4 regions of the Aliiroseovarius sp. genome follow, and region 1 is predicted to be linked to each of the others. Evidence: riboswitches for the same ligand, from Rfam matches in the RefSeq annotation. Region 1 holds a riboswitch; each other region holds the start of a gene.
The links. Region 1 has a riboswitch for cobalamin ahead of ACO07D_RS08885 (aromatic ring-hydroxylating oxygenase subunit alpha). Riboswitches for the same ligand answer to the same signal wherever they lie in the genome.
Positions count from the first base shown of each region.

Region 2: it holds a riboswitch for cobalamin, as region 1 does, so the genes downstream of both, ACO07D_RS04340 (DUF1636 family protein) here and ACO07D_RS08885 (aromatic ring-hydroxylating oxygenase subunit alpha) in region 1, are expected to answer to the same signal.
Region 3: it holds a riboswitch for cobalamin, as region 1 does, so the genes downstream of both, ACO07D_RS01920 (TonB-dependent receptor plug domain-containing protein) here and ACO07D_RS08885 (aromatic ring-hydroxylating oxygenase subunit alpha) in region 1, are expected to answer to the same signal.
Region 4: it holds a riboswitch for cobalamin, as region 1 does, so the genes downstream of both, ACO07D_RS18615 (hypothetical protein) here and ACO07D_RS08885 (aromatic ring-hydroxylating oxygenase subunit alpha) in region 1, are expected to answer to the same signal.

Region 1 covers NZ_CBDDIE010000003.1:1,569,989-1,574,710, forward strand. The annotation lists gene ACO07D_RS08875 (FecCD family ABC transporter permease) at 1-942, shown strand, start outside; gene ACO07D_RS08880 (ABC transporter ATP-binding protein) at 932-1,687, shown strand; cobalamin riboswitch at 1,770-1,973, shown strand; gene ACO07D_RS08885 (aromatic ring-hydroxylating oxygenase subunit alpha) at 2,056-3,309, shown strand; gene ACO07D_RS08890 (2Fe-2S iron-sulfur cluster-binding protein) at 3,315-4,394, shown strand.
Region 2 covers NZ_CBDDIE010000003.1:643,305-648,026, reverse strand. The annotation lists gene cobN (cobaltochelatase subunit CobN) at 1-430, opposite strand, end outside; gene cobW (cobalamin biosynthesis protein CobW) at 437-1,471, opposite strand; gene ACO07D_RS04340 (DUF1636 family protein) at 1,468-1,878, opposite strand; cobalamin riboswitch at 1,981-2,206, opposite strand; gene ACO07D_RS04335 (NnrS family protein) at 2,262-3,416, shown strand; gene cobO (cob(I)yrinic acid a,c-diamide adenosyltransferase) at 3,507-4,115, shown strand; gene ACO07D_RS04325 (bifunctional allantoicase/(S)-ureidoglycine aminohydrolase) at 4,543-4,722, shown strand, end outside.
Region 3 covers NZ_CBDDIE010000003.1:188,542-193,263, forward strand. The annotation lists gene ACO07D_RS01910 (FecCD family ABC transporter permease) at 1-243, opposite strand, end outside; gene ACO07D_RS01915 (ABC transporter substrate-binding protein) at 240-1,115, opposite strand; gene ACO07D_RS01920 (TonB-dependent receptor plug domain-containing protein) at 1,160-3,004, opposite strand; cobalamin riboswitch at 3,147-3,360, opposite strand; gene ACO07D_RS01925 (hypothetical protein) at 3,716-4,722, opposite strand, start outside.
Region 4 covers NZ_CBDDIE010000003.1:3,558,111-3,562,832, forward strand. The annotation lists gene ACO07D_RS18610 (helicase HerA-like domain-containing protein) at 1-946, opposite strand, end outside; gene ACO07D_RS18615 (hypothetical protein) at 1,336-1,662, opposite strand; cobalamin riboswitch at 1,731-1,966, opposite strand; gene ACO07D_RS18620 (invasion associated locus B family protein) at 2,157-2,807, shown strand; gene ACO07D_RS18625 (beta-ketoacyl-[acyl-carrier-protein] synthase family protein) at 2,900-4,123, opposite strand; gene ACO07D_RS18630 (acyl carrier protein) at 4,120-4,386, opposite strand; gene ACO07D_RS18635 (UDP-3-O-(3-hydroxymyristoyl)glucosamine N-acyltransferase) at 4,425-4,722, opposite strand, start outside.

The sequences.
Region 1 (4,722 bases):
GGCATTCTTTGGGGCACCGCAGATATCAGTTGGTCGGATCGCTTTGCCATCCTGATCCGCAGCGAAGGTGCCCCGCGTGGCCTGTCATTGATCGTCTGGCAATGGCGGATTCCCCGGGTGTTGGCGGTTGGGCTGATCGGGGCCGGGCTTGCTCTTGTCGGAGCGTTGATGCAAACGGCGCTGCGCAACCCGATGGCGGACCCTTACCTTATGGGCCTGTCCTCCGGTGCCTCTGCGGCAGCGGTGGCAGCGATCATCTGGTTGCCGACATCAGTAACCGAAACGCTGGGCGTTCCGGTGATTGCCTTCGCCGGTGCCGCCGTGGCGTTCCTGATGACACTGGGCCTGTCCCAGCAACGCGGGCACCAGCTTGATCCCCTGGTTGTCATACTGGCCGGCGTGGCCGTTTCCCTGATGTTTCAGTCAGTGACGGCCTTTTTCCTCTATGTTGGTGATCCGCATGTCACCCGCAACGCTCTGGGCTGGCTCATGGGCACGGCGGCAGGCACCGAATGGTCCGAGCTTCCGATGCTGGTTTTCTCGCTTGCAGTGATCGCGAGCCTGTTTTTGATGCGGGCGGATGCGCTGGATGCAACACTGCTGGGTGAAGAACGCGCTCAGGCTCTGGGTATTCGAACCGGGCGTCTACGCGTGATGATATTCGTTGCCACGGTTGTCCTGACTGGACTGGCTGTTTCCGTGGCCGGGATTGTTGGCTTTATAGGTCTGATCATCCCGCACATGGCGCGGCTGCTGGTCGGTGCACGGCACAAGGTATTGTTGCCTTTGTCGATGGTTCTGGGTGCCCTTGTTCTGATTGCTGTTGATCTGCTGTGCCGGGTCCTTCTGGCACCGCAGGAACTGCCGCTTGGTGTCTTGCTGGCGTTGTTTGCAGCGCCGCCTTTCATCTTCATTTTGCGGGGATTGCGTCGTGCCGTCTGATCTCGCTCTGGAAATCCGCGATCTGTCGGTCGAAGTGGGCGGTCGGCCCTATGTGCGCGGCGTCTCTTTGACCATCCCGCAGGGCGAAATCCACTGTTTGCTGGGGCCGAACGGTGCCGGCAAGACAACCGTTTTGCGCACGATCTACCGTGCCGAGCGCCCAAGCGCAGGCGAGATCATCGCAGACGGCCGCAGCATAGATGACTATGCCCATCACGAATGGGCGCGCAAAGCAGGGGCGCTGGTGCAAAGTTCGGGGCTGCTGGCCGGGCTGACCCCGGCAGACATCGTCGAAATCGGCCTGTCCGTTCTGGGCCTGAACGGGCACGAGCTGACCGGACGCAGGGATGACGCTTTGGACCTGGTCGGGTTGAGCCAAAAGCGAAACCAGCCTGCCGATCATCTGTCGGGGGGCGAACTGCAACGGTGTTACTTTGCCCAGCTGCTGGCCTGCGATCCAGAGATTTACATTCTTGACGAGCCGACCAACCATCTTGATCTGCACTATCAACTCGTACTGCTGAACGAAGTCAGGCGGCGGGGCCGAACGGTATTGATGACACTCCACGACCTCAATCTGGTCGCGCGGTACTGCGATCATATCCATTTGATGAATGGCGGGAAAATCGTCGATCAGGGCAAGCCGTCAAATGTTCTGACGCGCCGGAACCTGAGGGCGCATTTTCTGGTCGACGCCTACCTCGACTCGCAGTCCCTGGTGATTAACGGCCCGGTTGCGACGTGATCGAAATCCGACCTCCGCGCAGACCCATGTCTGTTTTGGAACCGGAATTGTCGCATGTATTTCATCGCCTAAGCGGGGCTGAACTATTCTGTGCCTGTGAGGTGCCGCTGTTTGATTCTGAAACAGCGGAGAATTGGGAAGCCGGTGTAATTCCGGCACTGCCCCCGCAACGGTAACGAAGGTCAGGTTCGGCAATCAGCCACTGGGAAGAGGATCCCGGGAAGGTGCCGACACCGGGCGCAAGCCCCTTCCAAGTCCGGAAACCAGCCTCGCAGATATGTCAAACCGCGGGTGGCGGTGGGGGCAACCGGTTCGGACGTGATCCTCGCGCGTCTCCGGACGGTTCTCCGGTGTCACCTGCCCAAACAATGCCGCGGGGCGCGGCAGGAGAGCCGGAAGTGAATACCATTCAAAACCTGTTGGCGCGCCGAAACCCGGCACATGCCCTGGAACAAGCGTTTTATACCGATCCCGGGATTTTTCAGACCGACCTTGAAACCATCCACTATCGCGACTGGCTGTTTGCTATCCCGGCCTGTGAATTGGAGAAGCCCGGCAGCTATGTCACCTATAACGTCGGCGCTTATCGCGTGATTATCGTCCGGGGAGCAGACAATCAGATCCGGGCGTTTCACAACACCTGCCGTCATCGCGGGTCGGTCATCTGCAAGGCGGCGAAAGGCCATGCCCCGAAGCTGGTCTGCCCTTATCATCAATGGACCTATGAACTGGACGGCTCGCTGCTGTGGGCCCGCGACATGGGGCCGGATTTCGACCCCAGCCAACACGGGCTTAAGACCATGCATTGCCGTGAACTGGCCGGGCTGGTCTATATCTGTCTGGCAGATGAAGCGCCCGATTTCGACAGTTTCGCCACAATAGCGCGCCCTTATCTGGAGCCGCACGGTCTGGGCAATGCCAAGGTGGCGTTCGAAAGCTCGATCATCGAAATGGGCAACTGGAAACTGGTCTGGGAGAACAACCGGGAATGTTATCACTGCGGCGGCAATCACCCGGCGTTGTGCCGCACCTTCCCGGATGACCCAGCGATCACCGGCATCGAAGGCGGCGAAACTCCGGCCCATATGCAGGCCCATTTCGACCGGTGCGAGGCTGCAGGACTGCCATCGCAGTTCTACCTGAATAACGACGGACAGTATCGTCTGGCGCGGATGCCCCTGAAGGAAGGCGCGGAAAGCTATACCATGGACGGCAAATCCGCCGTGCGGCGCTGGCTGGGCCGGTCGCCATTCGCCGATGCCGGGGCTTTGTTGAAATTCCACTACCCGACCACCTGGAACCATTTCCTTGCGGATCACTCCATTGTCTTCCGCGTCACCCCGATCAGCCCAACGGAAACCGAGGTCACCACGAAATGGCTGGTCCACAAGGACGCGGTGGAAGGTGTCGATTATGATCTGAAACGCCTGACCGAGGTCTGGGTTGCCACCAATGACGAAGACCGCCGGGTCGTTGAGGATAATCAGCAAGGCATCAACAGCCCCGCTTATACCCCCGGGCCATATTCAGCGACCCAGGAATCCGGTGTGCTTCAATTCGTTGATTGGTATTGCACCACGCTGGCGGATCGTTTGGCCCCTGGCATCATGGCTGCGGAGTGACGGCGATGAAAGACCTCAGCTCAGCCGCCGCCATCTGGCAGGACAATGAAATGCTGGAATGCGTCTCGGTTGTCCCCGAGATGCCAAATACCGCCAGCTTTACGTTTCGGGCTCCTTCGGGCGCCTTGTTCGCGTACCTTCCCGGACAGTTTCTGACCTTGGAAATCCCGGCTCCGGGCCAGCCGGGCGGGGTGGTGCATCGCACCTACACGATCTCGTCCTCGCCGTCGCGGCCCAGATCGATCACGATCACGGCCAAGGCGCAGCCGGACAGTATCGGCACGCGCTGGATGCTGGACAATCTGCAGCCCGGTATGCGGATCAAGGTCATCGGGCCCGCAGGGCTGTTCACCAATGCCGAAAGCGACGCAGGTAAATACCTGTTCATTTCCGCTGGTTCGGGCATCACACCAATGATGTCGATGACGACCTGCATGTGGGACGAAGGCCGCGATCTGGACATTGTCTTCATCAACTGTGCCAAACGGCCTTCGGAAATCATCTTCCGCCAGCGATTGGAGCAGATGGCCAGCCGGACGCACGGGTTGGACCTGAAGTTTGTTGTCGAAGAACCTGACCCGTACCGCCCCTGGACCGGTTATCAGGGCCAGTTCAACCAGCTGATGCTGGGCCTGATGGCTCCCGATTACCTGGACCGCGAGGTTTATTGCTGTGGACCCGAGCCCTTTATGCAGGCGGTGCGCGATGCCCTGACCGGCCTGGGGTTTGATATGGGTCGTTACTATCAGGAGAGCTTTGGCGCGCCTGTGGAAACCGAAGCAGATCAGCCGGATCTGGACGACGTTGTCCCGGATGATGACAGCAACGCGGAAATCCTGTTCGCCAGCTCCGGTGTAACGGCCAAAGTGGCCGAGACCGACACGGTTCTGGCCGCCGCACGGTCGGTTGGTCTGAATATCCCGTCGGGCTGTACCTTCGGTGTTTGCGGTACCTGCAAGGTTAAGAAGACTTCTGGTGAAGTTCACATGGTCCACAATGGCGGCATCTCGGAAGACGATATCGAGGCAGGCTACATTCTGGCCTGTTGTTCCAATCCAATTGGTAAGGTCGCAGTCGAAGTTTGAAAGCATGGTGAGCATCGGGACGCCCTTACCAATTTTGTTACAAATAGTTGGGAGCTTCGGCCTTCGGCTATGGCCGCGACGATTATGCTTTAGAGATAGTTACAGACATATTTTGAGAAGAGAGCCGACAGCGACTGAACGACGGCTCAGCGCTGGAAAGCGAGCATTGGCCGATTGCCAACGAAGGTTCGGTTTGTCCGCTCCACGATGGTCGATCCTAATCGCGGCGAAAGCGGGGTTTAAATTTCGAGCCTCAGACCGAATTTCAACGACCGCTCTGGCGAAGATCGCCGCGCTGCCAAATTCCCGGTGCCGCAGGTGCGAAGGT
Region 2 (4,722 bases), 930 kb from region 1:
GCTGCAAACGGCGCAGGGTCGAGGTGGGCAGGGTCGAAAGCTCGTCCAGACGCGGGTCGGGGCGGCCATCGGCAGGCAGGATGGCCAGAGCGATCCCCCGCCGCCGTGCCATGTCTTGAAGCGTCGCCAGCCCATAGGCCCAGTAGCTTTCCCCGCCGATCAGCCGAACCAGGATGGCCTTGGCGCCCACCAGGGTCTGTTCAGCGTAAGTGTCGACCGACAGGGGATGTTTCAGCGCCACCAGGTTGGCGAGACGCAGTGAAGGCAAGTTGCCATCCGCCCCCCCATTCGCCCTGTGCCATCCTGCCGCGAAAGCCCCCAGGTCACTGTCCGAGAAGGACAGCACGACCAGCTCCGCAGGGCTCTGACCGAGGTCCTGCGGGGTGTCGCTCTGATCGAGCCCGTGGCTTTCGCGGAAGACGACGTGCATCGGTGCTTAGGCCTCCAGCACAGAACGAATGGCGGCTTCGTTGATGTCGTGATGTTCGGCAATGACCACCAGCTGGGTGCGACGTTCCTGCGCCCCCCAAGGCTGGTCGAATTGCGCGCGGACCCGCGCGCCGACCGCCTGCACCAACATGCGCATCGGCTTGCCTTCGACGGCGACATAGCCCTTCACGCGCAGGATCTTCTGCTCGCGGGCCAGACGTTCGATATTGCCTTGCAGCGTTTCGGGATTGGCGACCTCGCCCAGGTCGATGACGATCGAGTCGAAATCGTCATGTTCGTGGTCGTGATGGCCGTCATGGTGGCTGGGACGCGCGTCGAGGTCATCTTCGGCGGCGGCTTCCAGCCCCAGCACGACACGCGGGTCGACCACGCCTTCGCTCATCGGGATGATCGGCAGCTCGCGCGGGGCTTCGGCCTCAATCACGGCACGGGCCTTGGCGAGGCCCTCTTCGCCCGCCAGGTCGGCTTTGGACAGAAGCACGATATCGGCGCAGGAGACCTGATCCTCGAACACCTCGGACAGGGGCGTTTCGTGGTCCAGGCTATCATCGGCCTCGCGCTGGGCCTGAACGGCATCAAGGTCGGGGGCGAATTGGCCCGAGGCGACGGCCTCGGCATCGGCCAGCGCGATCACGCCGTCCACGGTGATGCGCGACTTGATTGCGGGCCAGTCGAAGGCTTTCAGGAGCGGTTTCGGCAGCGCCAGGCCCGAGGTCTCGATCAGGATGTGATCGGGTTTTTCCGGCAGGGCCATCAGGGCTTCGATCGTGGGGATGAAATCATCGGCCACGGTGCAGCAGATGCAGCCGTTGGCCAGCTCCATGATGTTGTTTTCCGGGCAGTTCTCATCCGCGCAGCTCTTCAGGATGTCGCCATCCACGCCGGCGGTGCCGAATTCATTGACCAGAACCGCCAGGCGCTTGCCTTGGTTGTGGGTCATCAGGTGACGGATCAGCGTGGTCTTGCCGGAGCCGAGGAAGCCGGTGATCACGGTGACGGGGGTTTTCGACAGGTTGCTCATTCGGCGGCCTCCTTGGTGGATTTCTGCGGGGCTTGTGGGGGAATGCGGGCAATGGATTGCTTGCGGAAGATCTCGGGCCGTTCACGCCAGGGCACGACACCGTCGGTGGTGGCGGCATAGGCGGTCACGCCTTCAACGATGGCGGGTACATGGGTGTCCGGGTCCATGTCGCCGTAGATGTAGGTCCAGCGTTCAGCCCCGCCTTCGATCACCATGGAACAGCCGCGCGAGCAGGCGGACAGGCATTCGACAGGGCGGATGCGGACATGGTCGGGCAGGGCGCCGGATAGAGCATCATGCAGACGGGCCCCGGGGCGAGGGCCTTCGGCGTCAGTGGGGGCACCGGCGCGGCAGGTGGTGCAGACGGTGACGGTGACCTTGGCGTCAATTTCGGCCATGTCGTCCATTGTGCCTTCCCTTTCCAATCTGTGGCGAAAGGGGGCAGGCCAGCCAGGGAACCGGTCCGAGACCGCTGTTCCGACAAGCCGGTCGCGATACACCCCGTTCGCCCGTTACGTACAGTGCTGGCAGGTCTCCCGGCTTGCAGAGTTCGAAACGTGTGGACCCCGGGGGGTGTTGTTCCGATGGCCACCCACCTTCCCGACCCTGTGGGGCCAGTGGTCGGGTGACCTCTCTGTTCACGGTCGCGGGGGCGGCTGCGCCTCGGCCTGTGGTGGCCTGTCGCATTCCCTCTTCGCCTGCCTTACGACAGGAACCAGCTAGGCCAGATGTGGCCAAGTGCTTATTGTTGTCAAGCATCAAGGGGGTCGGATTGCTGCAGGAAAACGACATGTCGGGGCGTTACTGGCCGGGCCGGGGGGCTTTGGCCGCGAGTTACCGGATCATGTTCCCGTTGACGGCGATCTGGGCGGCGTTGTCGGTGGCAATCTGGCATGTCCTGCCGACGAGCCTGGACCAGGTTGCCGATCCCTATCTGTGGCATGTGCATGAGATGACATTCGGATTTGGCGCGGCGGCCCTGTTGGGGTACCTGCCATCGGCCTGCAGCAGCTGGACCGGGCGGGCGCCTGTGTCGGGTGCTGCGGTGGCTCTTCTGGCTGGGCTGTGGGGTGTGGCGCGCCTGTCTATGCTGATCTCGGACATGCTGCCTCTTGCCTGGCTCGCCAGTGCGAATGCCGCAGTGTTCTGGGCGCTGGCCCTGGTGCTGGCGCGTGAGGGGATTCGCGGCGCAACCGCCAAGATCTGGGCTTATGTCGGTTTTCTTTGTCTGGCCGGAGGCGCCTCTGGCACGGTGCTGGTCGGGTCAGTGCTGGGGGGCGGTTTCGACGCGGCGCCTCTGCTGGCGCCTCTGCTGTTTGCCGCCCTGCTGGTGGTGGTCGGCGGGCGTATGGTCTTCGGCTTTCTGAAGTCCGATGCCAGCCGACGCGGTCGGGCGGCCGGGAGGGACCTGCCGTTGCTTGGGTGGATCGGTGCCGCGGCGCTGGGGCTGGCAGCGGCTTTGCTGATCTGGGGCCGAGACGAACTGGCAGGGTTTGCGTTGTTGACCGCTGCCCTGTCCCAGGCCGTGCGCCTGCCCACATGGTCGCTTGGCCGGGCCCATAGGGAGCCCCTGTTGCTCATGTTGGCGCTTGGGTTCCTCTGGCTGCCACTGGGGTTGGGGCTGTGGGGCACGGCCCTGATCGGGGTGGACCTGGTCGCGTCCCCCAACGCGATCCATGCTATGATCATGGGGGCCATGTCATCGTTGATCATGGCTGTCGCCGCCCGCCCGGTGGCCCGGCGTGGCGCGCTGGGGCTGGAGGCCCGCCCCTGGATGCTGCCCGCCTTCGGGTGCCTTCAGGCGGCCATTGTGATGCGGGTGGCAGGTTGGCAGGACGCGGCCGTCCTGGCCTGGAGCTTGGCTTGGCTGCTGTTCTTGGCAGGTCTGCTTACCCGCTGTCACGATCCGGTGCCGCGCCCGATTTTCAGCGGATCGCGTCGGTGAAAGCCGCGCGATTGGTCGGTGGCAGCATTGACAGTGTGCGCGCGCTGCGCTTCTACTCCGTTTCCGACCAGACAGGACACGAGGCCGCCCATGACCGACGATAACGCCCGCCACGCTGCAAAGATGGCCAAGAAAAAGGCCGCACGCGACCGCATGATGGAAACCAAGACCGGCGAGAAGGGGTTGGTGATCGTGCACACTGGTCCCGGCAAGGGCAAGTCGAGCTCGGGCTTCGGCATGATCCTGCGCTGTATCGCCCACGGCATGCCCTCGGCGGTGGTGCAGTTCATCAAGGGCGGCTGGCAGACCGGTGAACGGACCCTGATCGAAGAAAATTTCTCGGACCTTTGCCAGTTCCATGCGATGGGCGAGGGTTTTACCTGGGAGACCCAGGACAAGTCGCGTGACATTGCCGCCGCCAAGGCCGGGTGGGAAAAGGCCAAGGAGATGATCCTGACGCCTGAGATCCAGATGGTTCTGCTGGACGAGATCAACATCGCGCTGCGGTACGATTATCTGGACATTGCCGAGGTCGTCGCCTTCCTGCGCGACGAGAAACCCGAGATGACCCATGTGATCCTGACCGGGCGCAACGCCAAGGAAGAGCTGATCGAGATCGCCGACCTGGTGACCGAGATGACCATGGTCAAACACCCGTTCCGCGATGGCATCAAGGCGCAGAAGGGCGTGGAGTTCTGATCCACGTCGCCCCGTTTCGTCGCGGGGTCCAGGTCGGCTGCCAGCCCTGGTCTGGAAAGGTGGTTGCGATGGGCAGAGGTCCTTGGCCACCTGCCGGGCCGGCCGGACACGCTGTGCCGAAAGGCTTGCTGGCCCGTGGCTAAGGCACGAGGGGGCGGGCCAAGGCAATTGAGTATGTCGTCGGCCCGCCCGTCCCACAAGTCGGCCCCACAAACGGTGGGCTCCCGCCGCCCGGCTACGCCCCTTCGGGGTCTTGCCGCCCGTTGGGCGTGGCCCGTCTTGCTGACGCAAGCCGGGCAGGGGTGCCTGGACAGGGCCCGTTTTCAGCTTTTGCCGATAGGTGCCTCTGCCCCTGCCTGTGTGCTTTGGCCTTGGCAAGCCCCGGCCAAGCGGGTCTTTTAAAACCAGCCAAGTTCGAGGAGCCGTGATGACACGCCGATATTTCGCCCCCGAAGGCGGGTTGCCGCCGCAGGACCAGATCCTGACCGACCGCGCCATGTTCACCGAGGCCTATGCGGTGATCCCGAAGGGCACGTTCTCGGACATCGTGACCTCGGCCCTGCCGTTCTGGGAAGGCGCGCGGTTCTGGGTTATCGCCCGGCCGCTC
Region 3 (4,722 bases), 1.4 Mb from region 1:
CAGCGGGTTGCGCAGGTACCCCTGCATCGCCGCGCCCGACAGGCCCAACCCTGCCCCGACCAACGCAGCCAAGAGCGCGCGCGGCAGGCGGATCTCGCGCATCACCAGTGTCAGAGGGGTACCGGTATCGACAAACAGCGCATGCAGGCTCTTGCCCATCGGCACGCCCGCTGGACCAAACAGCAGCGCCGCGACCAACAGCGCCACAAGCAAGGGAACAAGGATCAGAAGAAGGCGGGTCATTGGCTGTCCTCCGGGACATCATGCAACGCAACCAGCCCGGCAATGGCACGCAGCACATGGGGCGAACCACAGATCCAGTCGCGGTCGGTCACACTGCCCTGCATTCGGTTCGAGGCGAGCGCCTGCACGACAGGGTGATCCAGAATTTCTTCGGATCGTGAGGCGCCGGGATAGCGGCGACCGGTGATCAAGGCATCAGGATCGGACATGGCCAGCATCTCCAGCGGGAATATCCCGCCCATGGGCAGGCCCGCTTCGACGGCGGCATTGCGAAACCCGGCGGTGCTCAGGATTTGACCGGCCAGGGTGCGGTCGCCCGAGGTATAGCCATTCGCGTAGTAAAGCGCGGCCAGCGGGTGGACCTCCGGCGCGCGCGCAGCCAGCGTGGCGAGATCGCGGTCATACTGCGCGGCCATCTCGGTGGCAGCATCCTGGCGGTGCAGAACCTCACCCATTTCGGTGATACGGTCGCGAACCTCAGACAGGGAATAGGCAGGGTCCATCACCACAACCGGCAGACCCAGACGGCGCAGCATCGAAACGGTCGCTCGGGTCGAGAACCGGCCCGCGATCACCAGGTCGGGGTCGAGCAGGTAGATCTCTTCGGCAAGGCCATGGTTGGGAACGTATTTCTGCGCCTCCCCGGCCATCGCGGACCCACGCGGGTCAAAGGACAGGTAGGAAACGGACAGGAGCTGGCCGGGGGCGGCCAGCATCATCGCAAGTTGGTCGGTGCAAAGGTTCATCGACACAACTCGACGCGGCGGTTGGCTCGACAGTGCCAGATCAGCCGCACTGGCCGCGCGAATGCCCTGGCCGGGGACAAGCCCAGCCAGGGTGAACGTGGCGGCCATAACCACGATCGCAGTCATGGCCATTGCGTGAGAGCCGATCTTCATAATGGCACGATCCAGTCTCAGAACTGCATCCGCGCGCCGAAGTAGAACGAGCGATCCGGCGTGCCGTAACCCGTGACGGTCTGATATTCCTCGTCAAACAGGTTCTCGGCGCGCAGGTAAAGCTCGGCGCTGTCGGAAACATCATAGGTCACCGTAGCATCCACCACGGTATAGTCCGCCAGCGGTCCGGTCGTATCGTTCAGACCGGCGACATGCTTGACTGCAAGGCCCGTCGACAAACGATCCGTCACCTCGGCATTCAGGCGGACGGCAGCCGTGTGCATCGGCACCCGGGCCAGCCGCATACCTGTCGCAGCGTTCTCGCTGTCGGTATAGGTGTAGGATGCCGTCATATCCAGGCTGTCGGACAGCTTGAAGGCCGCGGCAAGCTCGACCCCCTGGGCCCATCCGGTCCCCGGTGTCTGCGTGTAGCCAGTGGGCGACCAAGCGATCAGGTCGGTGATCTCGGTCCTGAACAAGGTGGCCGAAACTTCACCACCGTCAAAACGCTTTTCGATACCCAGCTCATAGCTGACCGAGGTTTCCGGCTGCAGCGCCGCATTGCCATAGGGTGACGAGAAGAGCTCGAACAGCGACGGCGTACGGAACCCGGTACCCACCGCGGCCCGGACCGTGATATCCGGCGTGGGCAGCCAGGCCAGCGACACGCGGCCGGTGGTCTTGCCGCCAAAGTCCGAATGATCGTCGTGACGCAGGACAGTCACCAACTCAACTTGCTCCGACAGGTGCCAATCGGCCTGAACCCAGGCCCCCAGCATGTCATGTTCACCGTTTTGCACGCCGCTTTCATAAGACTCGCGCGTCGCGTCCAGCCCGAAGGTTAGCGTGGCGTTGGTCAGCTCGGCTTGACCTTGATAAGCCAGCCCGATCCGCTCCCCCAGATAGTCATAGGCGAAGGGCCCCCAGGCGTTGGTGCCGGAGGAAAGCCTGTCGTTCTGGTAATACTGCAGCGAGAACTCATGCTCGACCGCGCCACCTTCGACACGCACGAAGCCGCGCAAACCGAATTGGTCGCTTTCCGACAGCTCGTCCGGAGACACACCGTCCACCGGGCCACCGCTATATTCGTCGTACTCGGTTTCCGAGGTCTGCCAGAAACCCGAGCCGCCGATGGTGACCGTGTCCGAAACCGCATACTCACCCGAGAAGCTCAGGCGGGTGGCCTCGTGGCCGTCGTCCTCGGTGTTGCCTGCGTTCTCGTCCGCGGCCGAAATTCCATCGGTGCGAATGTGGCTCAGCGTGGCGGCGAAGCTGCCGTAATCGCCAAGATAGCTCATGTTGTACGACAGCCGTGCGGTGTTGTGCGAGCCGTATTCCGCCGCAAGGTTGTGGTGCAGACCCGGCTCGGTGGCCCGGTTCGTGGTGATATTGATGACACCAGCAATGGCTTCGGAACCATAGAGGGCGGACTGCGCGCCCTTAAGCACTTCGATCCGAGTGATATCGTCCGTGGTCAACCCTCCGAAATCAAACGCAATCTGCGGGGCGGACGGGTCGTTCACGTCGATACCGTCAACGTAAACCCCGATATAGCGCCCGGATGAACCACGAATGCGCAGGCTGGTGGTCGAACCGATGCCACCGTTGCCCGTCACGCTGAGACCGGGAAGCGTGGCAAGATAATCAGCGACCTGAATGTCGCCGGCTTCTTCAAGATCTTCACGGGTGACAATTTCGACCGTAGAGCCGCTACGCTCGGTCTTGGTGGTCTCGCCGCGGTTCGCAGACAGCGTAAGGTCGCCAGAGACGATAATGGTGCCGAGATCGGTGTAATCCTGCGCGATCGCAGGCGTGGAGACCGCGCTGACAAACGCGGTCGTGGAAAGAATACGGGCAAGCATTGGCCACGTCCCTCTGAATTGCCTCGCCTCGTTTCGCGGGCGGGCAGTAGTCCATTTTTGCGGTCGAAGATCTTGGAGTCCGGCCGCGGCGAAAATGTCACCACGACGGACAGACCGTAATCTCGCACGCACCCCGCGTACGGATTGGGTGATCACCTCGGCAGGTCTCCTGACTCGCGGGTCGCAGCTTGGCCGGGCCTTCCCGCACCGCTTGGCGGCACAGTGGCTTTGTCCGGCCTCGCTCTCCGCTTACAGTTGCGGGGGCAGTCACGGAATTGGCGCCTGATGGCTACACCTCACCGTGTTCCCTATTATCCCACCGGCATGCCGACAGGACCGAAGCGGAATCGGAGGTAGTACGAGGAAGACGTTTTGTAAAGAATTCTTAAAGCATGCTGGAAAGAAAATTTTTCATGGGACGCGGAAACACCGCTTCTGAGATTTAAGAAAAGAAACGGTGGCTCGGAGTTAAAAACAATCCTGTCTTTGCACCGATCAACGTAAAAGGCCGCCGCCAACGGAACCTTTCTTCGAACTGCCAAGGGTGGGTGACTCACCATAACCCTTCCACCGGAGTCCCTTATTTCATTGGGCAATCCGACATCGGATTGCGAAAAAGGCTGGCGTTTCTTCCTTTGACTCAGGAAAGTTCTTCCACTGGGAAGTCGAAAAAAGTGGCCAGAGCAGCACCCGCTCGTCCCCCTCAGACAGTCAGATTTGCTGATCACCGTTTAGCAGGGAGTGGACACCCGCCAGTTCGACGGTCCGGTATTTCTTTCTCGACCGGATCGCAAACGCGGGTGTCTCCGTGAGTAGACCTCGCACGACGAGCTCTTCGACCTGAGCTGTATTACACCCCAACATATTGCCCGCTTTCAGAAAGGTGACTGCGTTCCTTTCGACTTCATCATATTTCCTGGCCAAAGCCCTTGGGCAGGTGATGTGGTCGGAGAGCAGCTTCTTTTTCCGATCCGGGTTGGTCACCGGCAAACCGTAGGGGATGACCATGCCAAGCACTTGCCAAGTAGCGCATTTGCATCGCTTGGCGGCATCTTGAAAAGATACCCATTTGGCCGCTGACTTGTTGCCGAGAAAAGGCACCCATCCTTTGGTCACGGAAGTGGCAAAGCGCCAAATCTCGTTGCTATGGAAACCAGGGACCGCGCCTCGATGTTTGAAGTGAGGCTGAATGAGCCTGTTTTGAGAAAGCTGGGAAAGGGTTGCACGTGTCACACCGAGCTTTTTCGCCGTCCGCTCGGCCGTGAACACCCTATTCAACTCATGTGCAATCTCATCAGCCACATTTGATGGTACGTATCGCAGCAGTTCGAAGCTGTTGCTGTCGTTCTTCCGGACATCGCCACGCTGAAGGAGGGCATGACCCGTTTTGGTGAAATCCAGCCGACGTTCTTTAGAAAGCGATCGGTGTGTGTGGAGCTTTCGTCTTGGGTTTTTGACGCCGAGGACCAATGCATCTTTCTGAACGGGATAGGTATCGAAAATGAACTGCCGAACTGGATCGCGGATTGCATCGAAGGCAGGATCATCTTCGCGATTGCGAAGCCACTCGAAGAAGACGCCAAACCGAGCTCGGTAGAGGGAGTTGTCGTTGGGACGCCTGCGTTCCAGTTCGGCGAGTTTTTCAATCATCGCGTCGGGGCCATGGCGCAGAAAAGTGAACCCAATATGGCCTGACTTGGCCCAATCCAGATCTGACA
Region 4 (4,722 bases), 2.0 Mb from region 1:
CGGGCACATCGGCCGGGTTCTGGGTGCAGAAATAGACGCCCACGCCCTTGGACCGGATGAGCCGCGCCACCTGTTCCACCTTGTCCAGCAGCGCCTTGGGCGCGTCATCGAACAGCAGATGCGCCTCGTCAAAGAAGAAGACCAGCTTGGGCTTGTCGGGATCCCCGACCTCGGGCAGTTCCTCGAACAGTTCCGACAACAGCCACAGAAGGAAGGTCGCGTAAAGCTTCGGCGAGCCCATCAGCTTGTCCGCCGCCAGGATCGAGATCCGCCCGCGCCCGTCTGTATCCGTGCGCATGATGTCGCTGAGTTCCAGCGCCGGTTCACCGAACAGCCGCGCGCCGCCCTGGTTTTCCAGCACCAGCAATGCCCGCTGGATCGCCCCAACCGAGCTGGCGGAGACATTGCCGTAGCGTAGGCTGAGGTCCTTGGAGTTCTGCCCAACCCAGACCAACAGCGCCTGCAGGTCCTTCAGGTCCAGCAGAGGCAGCCCCTGTTCATCCGCCACGCGGAAGGCGATATTCAGCACACCTTCCTGCGCCTCGGTCAGTTCCAGCAGCTGCGACAGCAGCAGCGGCCCCATCTCGGACACGGTGGTGCGGATCGGGTGCCCCTGGTCGCCATAGAGATCCCAGAAAGTCACCGGGAAGGCACCATACTTATAGTCGTCAAAGCCGATGGTTCCCGCCCGTTTCATGAAGGCGTCATGCAGCTTGAACCCCTCCGAGCCCGCGGCCGCCAGGCCCGACAGGTCCCCTTTCACATCCGACAGGAAAACCGGCACGCCCTGGGCAGCAAAGCCTTCGGCCAGGATCTGCAGAGTGACGGTCTTGCCGGTGCCGGTAGCCCCCGCGATCAGCCCGTGGCGGTTGGCATACTTCAGCAATAGTCCTTGTTTTTCAACGTATTCAGCCCCGCCGCCGCCAATGAAAATGCGCCCGTCCATATCGCTGCCCATGAGCCCGCCTCTACTTCCTGTGGAAAACTTCTGGGTTGAAAATACAAAATTAACCCTTCTGCGCTAGGGTGAAATCATCCGGGCAGTGTCCTCTTTCGCCCGGATGACTTCCTCCCTGTCAGACTGGCCGCGCCCCCGGGCGCGGCTTTTTTTCGAAAATGTTGAAAAACAACCACTTTCCCCTGTTGACCGATGCGACCAAACGTCATAGCGTTCCGACACAATATAAGCCGGCCGGTCCGGCAGGGAGTGAAAAATCAGGAAAGGGCCCTCATCCAGGGCCCTTTTTCTTTGTGCTTTTTCCAAGAAAATGATGGGGGCCGGAATATCGTTCCCGGCAGGTGGGTGCGCCAGCGGCGGCGCGACCAACCTTTGTGTCAACTCAGCGCCATCTCGACCTGACGGGTGGCAATGACCAAGCCGCGCCCGGCCTTGGCCGCCGCCCAAACCTCGTCCTCGGACAGGTCCGCATCCACATCCCCGGCCAGCCAGGCCTCGTCCCGCGTGGCGCGCCAAGCCAGGCGGCAGGGCCGCCCGCAGCCCGCCACATCCGCCGCGCCGGAGATTTCGAATTCCTCGTCCAGCGTGTCGCCCGCCGCACCGATGGCAGCGCTCAATCGTGTCAACAGAGCATGGCCCTGCAGGCAGGCCCCGCCTGTGATCGGACAGGTGGTGCAGATGATCGTTTCGTCTTTCCGGGTCATGTCGCCCTCCGCGCGTTGAAACGGGGTTTACGGGCGGACGGATCATCCACGCCGGGGCACCCCGCCCGGGTTGTCTACAGGCGATGGCAGGTCTCCTGACTTGCGGGTCATGGCTCGCCCGGCCCTTCCCGATCCTCTGCTCGAAAGCCTCGGATCAGTGGTCATGCCGGGGTGCTCGCCGCCTACAGTTGCGGGGGCAGTCGCGGAATTGGCGCCGTTGAACGGATCGTGGGCGCCGCACCGTGTTCCCTGATCGTCCGACACGCAGGGCGCGCCGAACGAAACCATCCTCTGCGCTCTAACACGGGCAGGTCGTGGTGTCAGGCGAATTTGCGTCACCTCCCGTCCGGAACGCGGCAAGCAAACACTGAACGGCCGGGGACACGCGGAATTCCCCCATGGCGCGTCAGGCAGTCGTTTTGCGCCTGACAGCCTGTTCCAGCCATGTTAAGCATCCGTCCGAACAGGTTCATGATAAACACAGGACATTGCACATGAAGGCAGATCTGTTGAAACCGCTTACCCTGGCCGCACTGTTTGCGCTGAGCACCGCTTCGACCGGCTGGGCACAGGACAGCGGCGAGGCCGCCCCGGCCGAAGGTGAAGACGCCGCAGCTGAGGCCGAGGCCGAAGCCGACGCCGGTGTGACCGGTCTGGACATGGGCACCGATGCGGAACGCCAGCCCGGCCAGATTTATGTCGCCGAGGTTCATGGCGATTGGGAGCGCCGCTGCGCCCACAACCCGGGCGGCGACGATCCGTGTCAGATGTATCAGCTGCTGAAGGACGCGGACGGAACGCCAGTCGCCGAGATCAACATCGTGCGCCTGCCCGAGGGCAGCCAGGCCCTGGCCGGGGCCACCTTTGTTGCCCCCCTGGAAACACTGCTGACCGAAAAGCTGACCATTGCCGTGGACAGTGGCGGTGGCAAGGAATACGCCTTCCGCGTCTGCACCGCACAGGGCTGCCTGGTTCAGCTGGGTTTTGGCCCCGCGGATATCGCGGCAATGAAGGCCGGTAGCGTGGCGACCGCCACTATCGTGCCCGCCGTCGCACCGGACCAGCGCGTGCAGCTGCCGATCTCGCTGACCGGCTTCACCGCCGCCTTTGACTCGCTGCAGCCGCCGGTTCTGCCGCAGCAATAAGCCGCCACAGGCCCAGACACGAAAACGCCGCCCTCGGGGCGGCGTTTTTTTATTGGATCCCTTTTAATGGACCACAACGGGGAAAGCGTCCCTCACGCCACCTTTCGCAAGGCCAACACCGCGTTCAGCCCGCCAAAGGCGAAGGCATTGGACAGTACCGCCTCGCATTCCATCTGGCGCGCCACGTTGGGCACCACATCCAGCGCACACTCCGGGTCCGGCTCCTCATAGCCGATCGTGGGGGCGATCACCCCTTCGCGCAGGGCCATGATACAGGCCAGCAGTTCCACCGCGCCGGTGCCGCCAATCAGGTGACCATGCATCGACTTGGTCGAGCTGATCATCAGGTCATCCGCGTGATGCCCGAAGGCATCGGCCACAGCCGCACATTCGGTCTTGTCATTGGCCGCCGTACCGGTACCATGAGCGTTGACATAACAGATATCTTCCGGGTTCAACGCCCCGTCCTGCATCGCGCCCCGGATCGCGCGCGCCGCGCCCTGTTTCGAGGGCATGACAATGTCGGACGCATCCGAGCTCATCGCGAAGCCCACCACCTCGGCCAGGATCTCGGCGCCGCGCTTGCGGGCATGTTCGTATTCCTCGAAGACGAAGATTGCCGCGCCCTCGCCCTGGACCATGCCGTTGCGGTTCGCAGAAAACGGGCGGCAGGCATCGCGCGACATGACGCGCAGCCCTTCCCAGGCCTTGATCCCGCCGAAACACAGCATCGCCTCGGACCCGCCGGTGATCATCACATCGGCGCCGCCGTGACGGATCATCTGCATCGCCTGACCCATCGCGTGGTTCGAGCTGGCACAGGCGGTGGCGACGGTAAAGCTCGGCCCCTTGAGGTTGTATTCCATCGACACGTGGCTGGCCGCCGCATTGTTCATCAGCTTGGGCACAACGAAGGGGTGCACGCGGTTCTTGCCGTCCTCGTAGACAGACCGGTAGTTCTCATCCAGCGTGTTCATGCCGCCGCCAGAAGTGCCCAGCACCACGCCGGACCGCGTGGCCAGGTCACCGGAAAAGCTCAACCCCGCCTGCCCGATCGCCTCGCGCGCGGCCACAAGGGTGAATTGGGTGAACCGGTCATAAAGCGCGATCTGCTGGCGATTGAACTGCGCTTCGGCGTCATAGCCCTTGACCTGCCCGCCGATGCGGATCGACAGGCGGTCGACGTCCTGAAACTCCAGCTCGGAAATCCCACAGCGCCCTTCGCGCATGGCCTCCAACGTCTCGCTGACATTGGTGCCAAGAGCGTTGATCGTACCCTGGCCGGTGATTACGACGCGCCGCCCGCGGCAGGTCATGCGGCTTGCTCGGCGACCAGGCCTTCGACCGCCGTGATGATCGCGGCAACCGACGAGATGTCGAAATCTGAATCCGACGGATCATTGGCGTTGAAGGGCACAGAGATATCGAAGGCTTCCTCGATCGCGAAGATGCTTTCGACCAGACCCAAGCTGTCGATGCCCAGGTCTTCCAGCGTCTGATCAAGGCTGACATCTCCCGGCTCCAGAACGGCTTGCTCGGCGATGATGGCGATGACGCGATCCTTGATGGTCTCAGACATGATATTTCCTTTCCGTCCTCCCGGAATTAGGAGGTGATTTAGTCCTTTTGCGTCATTTGTGAAACAGCTTTTTGAAGCTCGCGAATGGTATCAGCCAGGCGCGGCAGGCGCCTGAGTTCGCGGTTGATCTTCAGCTGGGTGTCCATCTTGACCGCCGGGGTGCCCAGAACGGCACGCCCTGCGGGCACATTGGTCATGATCCCGGCCCCGCCGCCAGCAATCACGTCGTCGCCAACGAAGAGGTTGTCGCTGACCGCCACCCGGCCCGCCAGCACCACGCGATTGCCGATCCGGGCGGATCCAGCGACACCCGCCTGACCACAGACCAGGCAATCC